DNA from 3 places in the Tardiphaga sp. vice304 genome. Region 3 is predicted to be linked to each of the others. Evidence: riboswitches for the same ligand, from Rfam matches in the RefSeq annotation. Region 3 holds a riboswitch; each other region holds the start of a gene.
The links. Region 3 has a riboswitch for cobalamin ahead of FNL56_RS02820 (TonB-dependent receptor). Riboswitches for the same ligand answer to the same signal wherever they lie in the genome.

Region 1: another riboswitch for cobalamin. It lies ahead of FNL56_RS21310 (DUF1636 domain-containing protein); the one in region 3 lies ahead of FNL56_RS02820 (TonB-dependent receptor).
Region 2: another riboswitch for cobalamin. It lies ahead of FNL56_RS21255 (TonB-dependent receptor plug domain-containing protein); the one in region 3 lies ahead of FNL56_RS02820 (TonB-dependent receptor).

What each region holds. Positions count from the first base shown of each region.
Region 1 is NZ_CP041402.1:4,476,227-4,480,198, forward strand. It holds gene cobW (cobalamin biosynthesis protein CobW) at 1-707, opposite strand, end outside; gene cobU (bifunctional adenosylcobinamide kinase/adenosylcobinamide-phosphate guanylyltransferase) at 711-1,238, opposite strand; gene FNL56_RS21310 (DUF1636 domain-containing protein) at 1,235-1,687, opposite strand; cobalamin riboswitch at 1,799-1,994, opposite strand; gene cobT (nicotinate-nucleotide--dimethylbenzimidazole phosphoribosyltransferase) at 2,074-3,129, shown strand; gene FNL56_RS21320 (adenosylcobinamide-GDP ribazoletransferase) at 3,129-3,893, shown strand.
Region 2 is NZ_CP041402.1:4,460,903-4,464,874, forward strand. It holds gene FNL56_RS21245 (efflux RND transporter periplasmic adaptor subunit) at 1-1,058, opposite strand, end outside; gene FNL56_RS21250 (TetR/AcrR family transcriptional regulator) at 1,241-1,834, shown strand; cobalamin riboswitch at 1,893-2,094, shown strand; gene FNL56_RS21255 (TonB-dependent receptor plug domain-containing protein) at 2,128-3,972, shown strand, end outside.
Region 3 is NZ_CP041402.1:605,667-609,638, reverse strand. It holds gene typA (translational GTPase TypA) at 1-11, opposite strand, end outside; gene FNL56_RS02825 (alkaline phosphatase D family protein) at 240-1,793, opposite strand; cobalamin riboswitch at 1,975-2,183, shown strand; gene FNL56_RS02820 (TonB-dependent receptor) at 2,215-3,972, shown strand, end outside.

The sequences.
Region 1 (3,972 bases), 1.9 Mb from region 3:
CCGGCGCGCGCCGCCATGTCGTCCTCAGCGGCGGCGTTGAGGCCGATCAGCACCGCGGGCGCAAGCTCGCCCTTCGAGCGCACGATGGTGACGCCGGGCCGCAGCACAGCTTTCAGCTTGGTCTCGATCTCAACGAGCTGCTCGGCCGTTACCAGATCGCTCTTCGACAGCACGACGAGATCGGCGCAAGCAAGTTGGTCCTCGAACACTTCCTCGATCGGATCATCATGCTCGATGCCTTCGTCGGCAGCGCGTTGAGCGGCGACCGCATCCTCATCCAGCGTGACGCGGCCTTCCGATAGCGCCAGCGCATCGACCACGGTGACGACGCCGTCGACGGTGGCGCGGGTCTTCACCGCCGGCCAGGCAAAGGCCTTCAGCAGCGGCTGCGGCAAAGCGAGGCCCGATGTCTCGATCACAATCGCATCCAGCGGGATGTCGCGCGACAGCAATTTGTCCATGGTCGGGATGAAATCGTCGGCCACGGTGCAGCAGATGCAGCCATTGGTGAGTTCGACGATATCGCCAGGCGCGCAGGCATTGGCCGCGCATTCCTCGACGAGGCCACCGTCGAAGCCGGCATCGCCGAATTCATTGACGATCACGGCGATGCGGCGGCCGTCGGCCTGCGTCAGCAAGGATCGCAGCAGCGTGGTCTTGCCGGCGCCGAGAAAGCCGGTGAGGACGGTAACGGGAACGCGGGACATGAATTACTCCTGGGAATTTTTCAGCCAGAGCGGAAGCCCGGCTGCGATGAAGGCGACTTGCGGCACGGCCGCTGCGACGATCTGGTTGAGCCGGCCCTGGGCGTCGCGGAAGGCGCGGCCGAGCGGCGTCTCCGGTACCAGGCCCATGCCGACTTCGTTGGAGACGAACACGATCGGATAGCGCGCCACGCCGAGAAAGCGCACCAGCCGGCGCGCTTCGACTTCCGGGTCGCGGTCGGCGAACATCAGGTTGGACAGCCACAGCGTCAGGCAATCGACCAGCACGGCGCGGCCGCGCGTCGCCTCGCGGGTCAGCGCATCGATCAGCGCCAGCGGTTCCTCGACGGTAATCCAGCCGTCGCCGCGCTGCTTGCGGTGCTGCGCGATACGCGCGGCCATCTCGTCATCGCCGGGCGTCGCCGTGGCAAGGTACACGCGGGTAAAATTGCTGTCGTGGATCAGCGCCTCGGCAAAGGCCGACTTGCCCGACCGCGCGCCGCCCAGCACCAGTGTGGTGACCAGCGCGCTCATTTCGGCGCGCGCCCGTCATCGGGCGACCAGCGCATCGGCGGCACCCGTGCCACCATGCCCTTGCGCAGCACGTCGGCGCGCTCGCGCCACGGCACCAGGCCGTAGTCGGATTTCTGGTAGGACTGCACGAAGGACAAGAGCGCCGCGGTGCCGGTTTCGGTCTGCAGGTCGCCGAACAGGAAAGTGTAGCCGTCCGGACTGGTGACGGCGACCGTCGCCGGCCGCTTGCAGACACCGAGGCACTGCACCGGCCGCACCATCACGCGGGCCTCCGTCTCGCCCAAGGCCGCCTTCACGGCGTCGAACATTTCCGGGCCGATCACCGCGTTGCCGTCGGCAGATTTGCAGGTGATACAAACGCTGACCACGACGCAACCGGCCGGCGCATGTGCGCGCGGCGGTTCGGCCAGCAAGGTTTCGCCAAAAATATCGGCGGGGTCGCGATCCATCATAGGCTCACCATCGTGCCCTCAAAGGGGCCGCGAGCTTTGTTGGGTCGCGTCGACGGCATGACCGTCAACTCGCTCCCGTCCGGTGCACCCCGCCCCGACGACGCCTCCAAAGCACAGTTTTCGATGGCAGGTCTCCTGGCTCGCGGGTCATTGCCCTCATCCGCCTTCCCGGGACATTCCCAGTGGCACCGGCGAGGACTCGTCGCTTACAGTTGCGGGGGCAGCGCCGGAGTAGAGCGCGAACGCCCGCACCGGCTTCCCTATTCACCTTCCACGCGGAAGGACCATCATTCGCAACGCTACCGGGCGAGGTCGTTGGGGTCAACCTTGGTTGACCTGCCGGCCGGTGTTGCGTCAGGTGGGTCGCGTAAAGGAACAGAATGATGACCGCCGATTCCCAGCCTGTCTGGCAGCCCCCCGCCATTGCCGCCCTCGATCCGGCGACTGAGGCCGGGATCCGCGCGCGAATCGACGGCAAGGCCAAGCCGCCGGGATCGCTCGGGCGAATCGAGGAACTCGCGCTGCAGCTCGGCCAGATCCGGCATCCCGGCGAGCCGCGCGGCGACAATGCGGTGCTGCTGATTTTCGCCGCGGATCACGGGCTGGTCGAGGAAGGCGTCTCGCAATTTCCCGCTGCGGTGACGGTCGGGATGGTGATGACCTATCTGGCCGGCCGCGCCACCGCCAATGCCTTCGCCACCGCCAGCCGGGTCGAGATCCGCGTCGTCGATTCCGGCGTCGCGGCCGAGTTGCCGCATCACCCACAGTTGATCGACGCCAAGATCCGCCTGGGTACGGCCAATGCCGCGCGCGAGCCGGCGATGACGGCCCAGGAGGCGGCCGACGCGCTGACGCGCGGCGCCCGCATCGCGGTCGGCGAGATCAGGAACGGCGCCGACATCGTCGCGCTGGGCGAGATGGGAATCGGCAACACCGCCTCCTCCGCGCTGCTGCTGCATCGCCTGGCGCCGGCCGACCTTGACGACTGCATCGGCGTCGGCGCCGGACAAGACGATATCGGCATGGCACGCAAGCGCGCCGCTATCCACAAGGCCGCGGCGCGCAGCCAGGCCACCGCGCCGCTCGACGTGCTCAGCGAGTTCGGCGGGCTGGAGATCGCCATGCTGGCCGGCGCGGTGCTGGGTGCGGCGTCGCAGCGCCGCCCGGTGATCGTCGATGGCTTCATCACCACCGCGGCGGCGCTGCTGGCGATCCGGCTGTGCCCGGAAGCGCGCGGCTATTGCGTGTTCGCGCACCGCTCGGCCGAACGCGGCCACGACATCGCGCTGGCGGCGCTGGACGCGACGCCGCTGCTCGACCTCGGCCTGCGGCTCGGCGAGGGCACCGGCGCGATGCTGGCGGTGCCATTGGTGCGCGCGGCGGCACGGCTGATCACCGATGTCGCCGATCTCCAGGACGTGCTCGCAGGAAACATCTGATGCGCCTGCCCGACTCGCTGCTCGACGCGATCCGGTTTCTCACCATCGTGCGGGTGCGCGACACCGCGAGCGCGACGGCGCCGGACTGGCTGGCGCGGGCGATGAAGTATTTTCCCGTGGTCGGCTTGGGCATCGGCCTTGTATCGGCGCTGATACTGCTGATCGCCAACGAGTTTGTCAGCCCGGTGATCGCCGCCCTGCTCGCAATCTCCGCCAGCATCATTCTCACCAGCGCACTGCACGAGGACGGCCTTGCCGACACCGCCGACGCGTTCGGCGGCGGCTGGACGATCGAGAAGCGGATGGCGATCATGAAAGACAGCCGGATCGGCAGCTACGGCGCGCTGGCGCTCGGCCTTGGCGTCGCGCTGCGCGTCGCGGCGATTTCCGACATGCCGATGTGGGCGGGTCCGGCAGCGCTGATCGCAGCCCATGCGGCGGCGCGCGCGGCGCCGGCCTTCGTAATGAACCGCCTGCGCTATGCCGGCAACACCGCGGCGATGAAAGTCAGCTACGCAGAAGCGCCGGTACGCTCCGGCGAATTACGGTTCGCGCTTGTCGTCGTGCTGCTCGCAATGCTGCCGCTGGCGTTGATTTCGCTCTCCGCCGTTCTGGTCGGGCTGCTGTGCGGCGCGGCGCTGGCATTCGTTCTCACGCGCTGGTCGCGCCACATGCTCGGCGGCTACACCGGCGACGTGCTCGGTGCGGTCGAGCAGGTGTTCGAGATCGGATTTCTGCTGGGTGTCGTCGCGGCGATGAGGTGATCCGTAGCCCGGATGAGCCCTTGCGAAATCCGGGGCCGACGATCTCGTTGAAACGCGCTTCCCCGGATTGCGCTTCGCT
Region 2 (3,972 bases), 1.9 Mb from region 3:
TCGACCGAGACGCCGAGCGTGACCTCGCGGTATTCCGCCCTGTCCTTGTCGTCGACCACCATCACGAACTTCTTGTTCTGGTCGGTGCCGACCGCACGCTCAGAAACCAGCAGGGTCTGCTCGGGCTTCGGCTGGCCCATCGACAGCCGCGCGAACTGGCCCGGCATCAGCCTTCCGTCAGCATTGTCGAACTGGGCGCGGACCCGCACGGTGCCACTTTTCGCATCGACCTGATTGTCGATGAACTGCATGTGGCCCTTAATCGATTTGTCCGACGCGCCGGTGACCATCTGGACCGGAATGCGGTCGATATCCGCCGGGGTCTTGTCGTCCACCAGCGTCTTCAGCGCGCGCGTCACCACCTGCTCGTCGGCGTTGAAGCTGGCATAGATCGGATTGATCGACACCAGCGTGGTCAGCACCTCCGCGCCGGGCCCTGCCGCGATCAGATTTCCCACGGTGGTTTCGATCTTGCCGACGCGGCCGGCAACCGGCGCACGGATCTCGGTATAGCCGAGATTGAGCCTGGCGGTCTGCAGCGCGGCTTCAGCCGCCTTCAGGTTGGCCTCCGCCTCGCGAAAACCGTTGATGCGGCTGTCGAGGTCCTTCTGCGAGATCCAGCGCGAATCGTTGAGCTGCTGGCCGCGGTCGAATTCGTTCTTGGTCAGCACCAGCCGGGCGCGGGCGGCGGCGACCTGGCCGTCGGCCCGCGCCACGTCGGCGGCGAAGAGGCCGGGGTCGATCAGCACCAGGAGGTCGCCCTTCTTGACCAGCGCGCCCTCGCGAAAGTGAATTTCCTGGATTGCGCCGGCGACGCGGGAGCGTATCTCGACCCGCTCCACGGCCTCGAGCCGGCCGGAAAACGCGTCGGAGGGGGCCGTCGCGCGGGCGGCGACCACGGCGACGGAGGCCGACACGGCAGGCGGAACAGCCGCGGCGGTCTCCGCCTGCGCCGCATAGCTGGACAGATTGATCAGCGCGGCGCTGCCGCCGATGGTCACGGCGACCAGGGCGATCCCGGTGCCGATCAGGATCTTGCGGGCGATATTCTGGGTCATGGCGAATCCCATCAAGCCTTGGACTCGTTTGAGCCCGGTATTCGGGTAAGATGACTTGGCGCTATGCTGCACCGCACACATCCGTAACGTTCGGTATAGATGGGGGATCGACTTCCGCTGTCAAGAGACATATCTAACGAAAGGTACGAAACTCGTTAGATCTATTCTGGAGGCATCGTCACATGGCCATCATGGGCCGCCCGCGCGAATTCAGTTGCGAACAGGCACTCGACCTCGCCCTGCAGGTTTTCTGGCGCAAGGGCTATGAGGGCGCGTCGATGGCCGACCTGACCGAGGCGATGGGCATCACCAAGCCCAGCCTGTATGCCGCCTTCGGCAACAAGGAAGAGCTGTTTCGCAAGGCGCTCGACCGCTATGTCGATGGCCCCGGCGGCTATTTCCAGGTCGCGCTGACCAAGCCGACGGCGCGCGAGGTCGTCTCGCATGTGTTGTACGAGGCCGCCGACGCGCTAACCAACCCCGCGCACCCGCCGGGCTGCCTTGCCGTGCAGGGCGCGCTGAGCTGCGGCGACGCCGCCGAGACGATCAAGCAGGAATTGATGGCCCGCCGCGCCAAGGGCGAAAGCGATTTGCGCCAGCGCTTTGCGCGCGCGCTCGCCGAAGGCGATCTGCCGGAGGGCGCCGACGCCGCCGATCTGGCGCGCTACATTTCCGCGATGCTGCAGGGCATGGCGGTGCAGGCCGCCGGCGGCGCCGACCACGCGCAGTTGCGCCGCATCGCCGACATGACGATGCGCAGCTGGCCGCCGGTCTGAGCGCCTTTGACACTGAGCGCCTTCGACCTGGACGGTTGCACGCTTCCCGGCGCTGTGCTTCCTGTGATCCGTCATCGGTGCCTCCCGCAAGGAGGTGAAACGGGAATGCGGTGCGGGGATTACTCCCCTATTCCGCGGCTGCCCCCGCAACTGTAAGCGGCCATTTTCGATCCACGACGCCACTGGACCTGAGCAGGTCTGGGAAGGCGGATCGAGAGACGACCGCGAGCCAGGAGACCGGCCGCTGACGAGTTTCAACTCGTTCGACGGTGGGTCGACGGAAGGGGTTATCGATGGCTATCCGGAATCTTGCTGCCGGCACGGCAGCTATATTGGCATTCTGCGCCGGCACCAGTGCCGCGCGCGCGCAGTCGAACTCGCAACAGCTCCCCGAACTCGTGGTCACCGCCGATCGCACCCCGGTGCCGCTCAGCCAGACCGGCAGTTCGATCAGTGTCGTCTCCGGCGAGACCATTGCCACCAGCAATCCGGGCTCGCTGGTCGATGCACTGCGCACCGTGCCGGGTCTCGACATCTCCGAGAATGGCGGCCCCGGCGGCACCGCCAATGTACGCATCCGCGGCGGCAACAGCGGCCAGGCGCTGGTGATGATCGACGGCATCCGCGTCAACGATCCCACCGCTGCCTCCGGCGATTTCGAATTCGCGATGTTCACGCCCTCTGCCGTCGAACGCATCGAGGTGCTGAAAGGACCGCAGAGCGCGCTGTACGGCTCCGACGCCATGACCGGCGTCATCAACATCATCACCAGAAAAGGCGCCGGGCCCGCGCAGGTCAATGTCCGCACCGAGGCCGGCAGCTACGGGACCGCAGTGACCCAGGGCTCGCTGACCGGCTCGAGCGGGCCATGGTCCTACGCCTTCACCGGCGGCGGCCAGCACAGCAACGGCTTCTCGCGCTACGGCTATCGCATCCCCGCACTCGAAGCGCGCTTCCCCAATATGGAGAGCGACAGCTTTGACCGCGTCGGCGGCTCGGCCCGCCTCGGCTATGATGCCGGCGAAGGCCTCCGGCTGGAATCCGGCATCGTCTCGTCGTTCACCCGCTCGGCCTATGATGCCGCTAGCGGCACGTTTCCCGACACGCCATCCGCCGCGACGCGGCTGCTGGAAACCATCTACGGGCGAGCGACCATCGACTCATTCGGCGGGGTACTCACGCACGCCGTCACCGTGTCGAACACCCACACCGAGCGTTCGTTCAACGACGTGACCTACCGCACCAACACGTTGCCACGAAATACGACCTCGACGATCTCCGACTACAATGGCAACAGCCTGGGCGCAGAGTACCAGGCGACGCTGAAGCTCGGCGCCTTCGGCACGCTGATCGCCGGCGCCAAGACGCAGGCCGAGACCGCGCAGACCTCCACCACGGCCCTCCTGCCGATCCCCGGCGCGCAGACGCCGGCCCTCGACAGACGTCAGGATACCAACTCGCTGTTCGCGCTGTGGTCGGTGCCGATCGGCGAACGGCTCACCGTCTCGCTGGGCGGCCGGGTCGACGATGTGGTGGATGTCGCCCGCTTCGAGACCTGGCGCGCGACCGCGGCCTATGCGATCCGCGAGACCGGCACCAAATTCCACGCCAGCGCCGGCACCGGCGCCAAGGCGCCGACCCTGTTCCAGCTTTACGACCGGCAGTATGGCAACACGTCGCTGACGCCAGAAACCAGCTTCGGCTATGACGCCGGCATCGACCAGAGCCTGCTCGGCGGCCGGGTGGTTCTCTCCGTTACCGGCTTCGCCAACGACCTCAACAATCTGATCAACTTTGTCAGCGACGCCTCGCGGCCGAACGGTTACTATGTCAACGTCGCGCGCGCCGAAACCAGCGGGCTGGAGGTCGGCGCCGATGTCATCCTGTTGCCCGGCCTGATGAAGTTCAACGCCGCCTACACCTATCTTCACGCCACGGACCTATCCACCGGCGCAGTGCTGGCGCGGCGGCCGAAGAATTTCGCGCGCTTCGCACTGACTATCACGCCAACGGACAAATGGATGATCGAGCCGCGCGTCACCACCGTGTCGAAGCGCTTTTCCAGCGCCAACCAGGTCGGCCAGGTCGATGCCTATACCCGCGTCGACCTCTACAGCGAGTACCGGCTCGACGCGAAC
Region 3 (3,972 bases):
CGAAGGTTCATAGGTCTTCTTCTGGTTTTACGGTCTGGGTGCCCGGAGCGGTTCAACAAGACAAGTTCGACAAACGGCTTCAAGCCTCACGCTCCCGCGTCGTCGGTTCTGCCTCGTCTGAAAACGCGCTGGGGCAATCCCTCCAAAAGCAAACCCGGCCAGAAGGGGCCGGGTACTCGGACGCGTTGCGGCGCAATATAGTCAGAACGCGCCGGAAAACAAGCAAATCCACTGTTCCGTTACGTGATTTTCGGGTCCAGAACGGTCGCCCACAGCGCCGTATCGTCCCGATCACGCAGAGTCACGGTCATTTGGCCGGTTTGGCCGTCGATTTTGACGTGTCCGAAGAACTGCATCCCGGCCGAGGGCGGCAGGTTCTGCTGGCCCGGACCCGGCGCCTTCACGAATTTCACCTCCGGACCGAAGGTATTGTCCATTGCGCCGGGCCCGAAAGTACCGGCGTGGAACGGGCCGGAAACGAACTGCCAGAACGGCTCGAAATCCTGGAACTGGGCCTTCTCGGGGCTGTAGTAGTGGGCTGCGGTGTAGTGCACGTCGGCCGTAAGCCACACCGTGTTGACGATCCCTGCCGTCTTGATGAAGCGCAGGATGTCGGCGATCTCCAGTTCGCGGCCGCGCGCCGGGCCGTCGCCCTGCGCGATTGCCTCGGAGCCGGTGTGATTCACCGCATCGTTCTCGACGATGATGCCGATCGGCATGTCGGAGGCGATCACTTTCCACGTCGCCTTCGAGGCCAGCAAGGCGCGCTTCAGCCAGGCCATCTGCTCCGGTCCGATGAAATACGCATCCGGCCCATAGCTGTCCTGCAGGTTCGGGCCGTTGGGACCGCGATAGCTGCGCTCGTCGAGCATGAAGACGTCGAGTTGCGGGCCATAGTTCAGCGTGCGGTAGACCCGGCCGGGCTCGGTCGGGTTTGCGCGGATCGGATACATCTCGTGAAAGGCGCGGGCGCCACGCGCGGCGAGCAGCGAGATGTCGCGGACCTTGTAAGAATCCGACAATTGCTTCGACAGCGACCAGTTGTTGGTGACCTCGTGATCGTCCCACTGGCCGAACACCGGGACCGCCGCGTTGAAAGCGCGGACATGCTCATCGAGCAGATTGTATTTGTGCGCGGCACGGAATTCATCAAGCGTTTCGGCGACCTTGGCTTTTTCCGGAACGGTCGTGGTGTTGTTCCAGACCTTGCCATCGCGCAGTTTGGTCTCTGCGGTGATGACGCCGTCGGCATAGATGGTATCGCCGGAATGGATCAGGAAATCCGGGCTATGCTTGCGCATGGTAGCGAAGGTTCTCATGCCGCCGTCCTCGGCATTGATGCCAAAGCCCTGACCTGCCACGTCGCCGCCCCAGACGAAAGAAACGTCGCGCATGTCGGCCGGCGCGGTACGGAAGCGGCCAATGACGGGCTCGCCGACGATGTCGGTGTGCGACAGGTCGCGGAAGTTGACGCGGTAGAAAATGTCCTGCCCGGCCGGCAGATTGTCGAGCAGTAGTTTTGCGGCGAAGTCGCTTTCCGGCAGAGCCGCGATCGGCGGCAGCGCGCGAACGTTCTTGAAGGACTCCGTGGTGGAGACCTCGACCATCATCTGCGCGGCGCGGTCGGCGCGCGACCAGATCATGCCGCTATCCATTCCGATGTCGCCGGACTGCACACCATGCGACACGATCGGCCGATCGGCGGCGCGGCTGAGATAGGGCATCGCGACCAGCGATGCGCCGGTTGCCGCGGCGGTGGAGAGAAAGCGGCGGCGCGAAAGGCGAATGGTCATGCCGAACTCCTGACGCAAGGCTCTGATGAGAACGGCTCTAGGGAAGTTGATTGACGTGGCTGTGACAGGGGGCCGAGCTGCGGTCGCCGGAGTTTGCATGGCGTTGCGGCAACGCCGGCCGGCAATCGCGTTCGCTGGGCAGTGCTGCCCGCCAAGCGCGTTGACTCGTATCGATCGCTCACCCTATCGTGATCGAGACGGTTCCCCTCGGGGATCAAAAGGGAATGCGGTGAGGGCGGAGTTCTTCGGACCGAGTCCCGATTCCGCGGCTGCCCCCGCAACTGTAAGCGGCGAGCCTTTCGCCATCAGCCACTGGACCTCGCGGTCTGGGAAGGCGGTGACAGGCATTGACCCGCGAGCCAGGAGACCTGCCGCCAGTCGTGGTCACACGCGAAGCGCATTGGGCGGGGTGTCCTGGTGGGTGTCGAGCCGTATTTCCCTGGAAGTATGGATCGACCTCGTTCGCGGTGACGTGCCACGTAACCGCGAGTCGATCATGATCTCCGCCCGTTCTGCATCCAGTCGATGCCATCCTTTCCTGTATTCCGTCGCGTTTTCCTGCCTGCTGGTGCCTGCCGCGGGCTGGGCGCAAAGCTCTCCTCCGACCCAATCGCTCGATCCCGTCGTGGTGCAATCGCCCGCCGCCGCCGCAAAACGTCGCGCCGCCACCGGCACCCCCGTCCGCGCCACGCGATCGCGGTCCAACCGTTCGGCGGCGACAAACGCCGCGCCCGTCGAGGCGCCGCGCGGGCCGGCCGGCTTCGCCGCGCCGACACTGAACCTCACCGGCACGACCTCGACCGGCAGCCGGCTCAATTTGACGCGGCTGCAGACCCCGGCCAGCGTCGAGATCATTACTTCCGAGACCTTGGCCGAACGCGGCCAGCAGAACCTGCTCGACGCGGTCACGCAGAACGCCACCGGCATCACGGCGATCGGAGAGCCCGGCAATGGCGGCGTCGCCTTCAGCAGCCGCGGCTTCACCGGCGTCGATTCGGTGAAGACGCTGTATGACGGCACGCGTCTTTATGTCGGATCGGGCACCGTCACCTTCCCGTTCGATACCTGGTCGGCCGAGCATATCGAGGTGCTGCGCGGCCCGGCATCGGTGATGTATGGCGAGGGCGCGATCGGCGGCGCCATCAACGTGATCTCCAAGATGCCGTCGTGGATCCCGCGCAACCAGGCCGAAATCTCGTTCGACAGCAATTTGACGCGCCGCATCGCGGTGGACTCGGGCGGCCCGATCAACAAGGACGTCGCCTACCGCCTTACAGCCACCGGCAACATGTCGGACGGCTGGGTCGACCGCGACAACAATTCGAATGTCGCCATCCACGCGGCGGTACAGATCAAGCAGACCGAGGACATCGTCTGGACGCTCTCCACGGATTACGGCGATCGCAACCCGTCGCGCTATTTCGGCACGCCGTTGATCAATGGCCAGTTCGACGAACGCCTGCGCTTCAAGAACTACAATGTTGGCGACAGCACCATCCGCTTCCAGGACAGCTGGAATCAGGTCAAGACCGAATGGCAGGTCGCCGACGGCGTCTCGATCCGCAACACGCTGTATTATCTGTACAGCAAGCGGCACTGGAAGGAGGCCGAGATCTATACGCACAATCCGGCGACCGGCCTGATCGATCGCGGTGACTATCTCGAGATTTTCCACGATCAGCAACAGATCGGCGACCGCATGGACGCGAGCTTCAAGGGCCATGTGCTCGGCATGGCGAACGAGTTCGTCGCCGGCTTCGACGTCAACCGCATCGAGTTCAAGCACACCAACAATTCGCCCTACGGCGGCTCGTCGTCGGTCAATCCGTTTAGTTTCGACCCCGGCGTGTTTGTCAGCCCGGATCCGACCACGCCGGGCTTCTCCAGCGTCGCCACGCAATATGCCTTCTTCGCCGAGAACCGGCTGGCCGTGACCGAGCAGCTCTCGCTGATCGCAGGCGTCCGGCAGGACCAGCCGAGCGTCGAGCGCACCGATCTGCGCAACCCCGCCAACAGCTACAACAAAGACTATTCCGCGACCTCGTGGCGCGCCGGCGCCGTGTTCACGCCGGTCAGGGATCTCGCCTTCTACGGCCAGTATTCCACCGCGACCGATCCGATCGGCGGACTGCTCACCGCCAGCAATGCCAATTCGAAATTCGAACTGGCCACCGGCAAG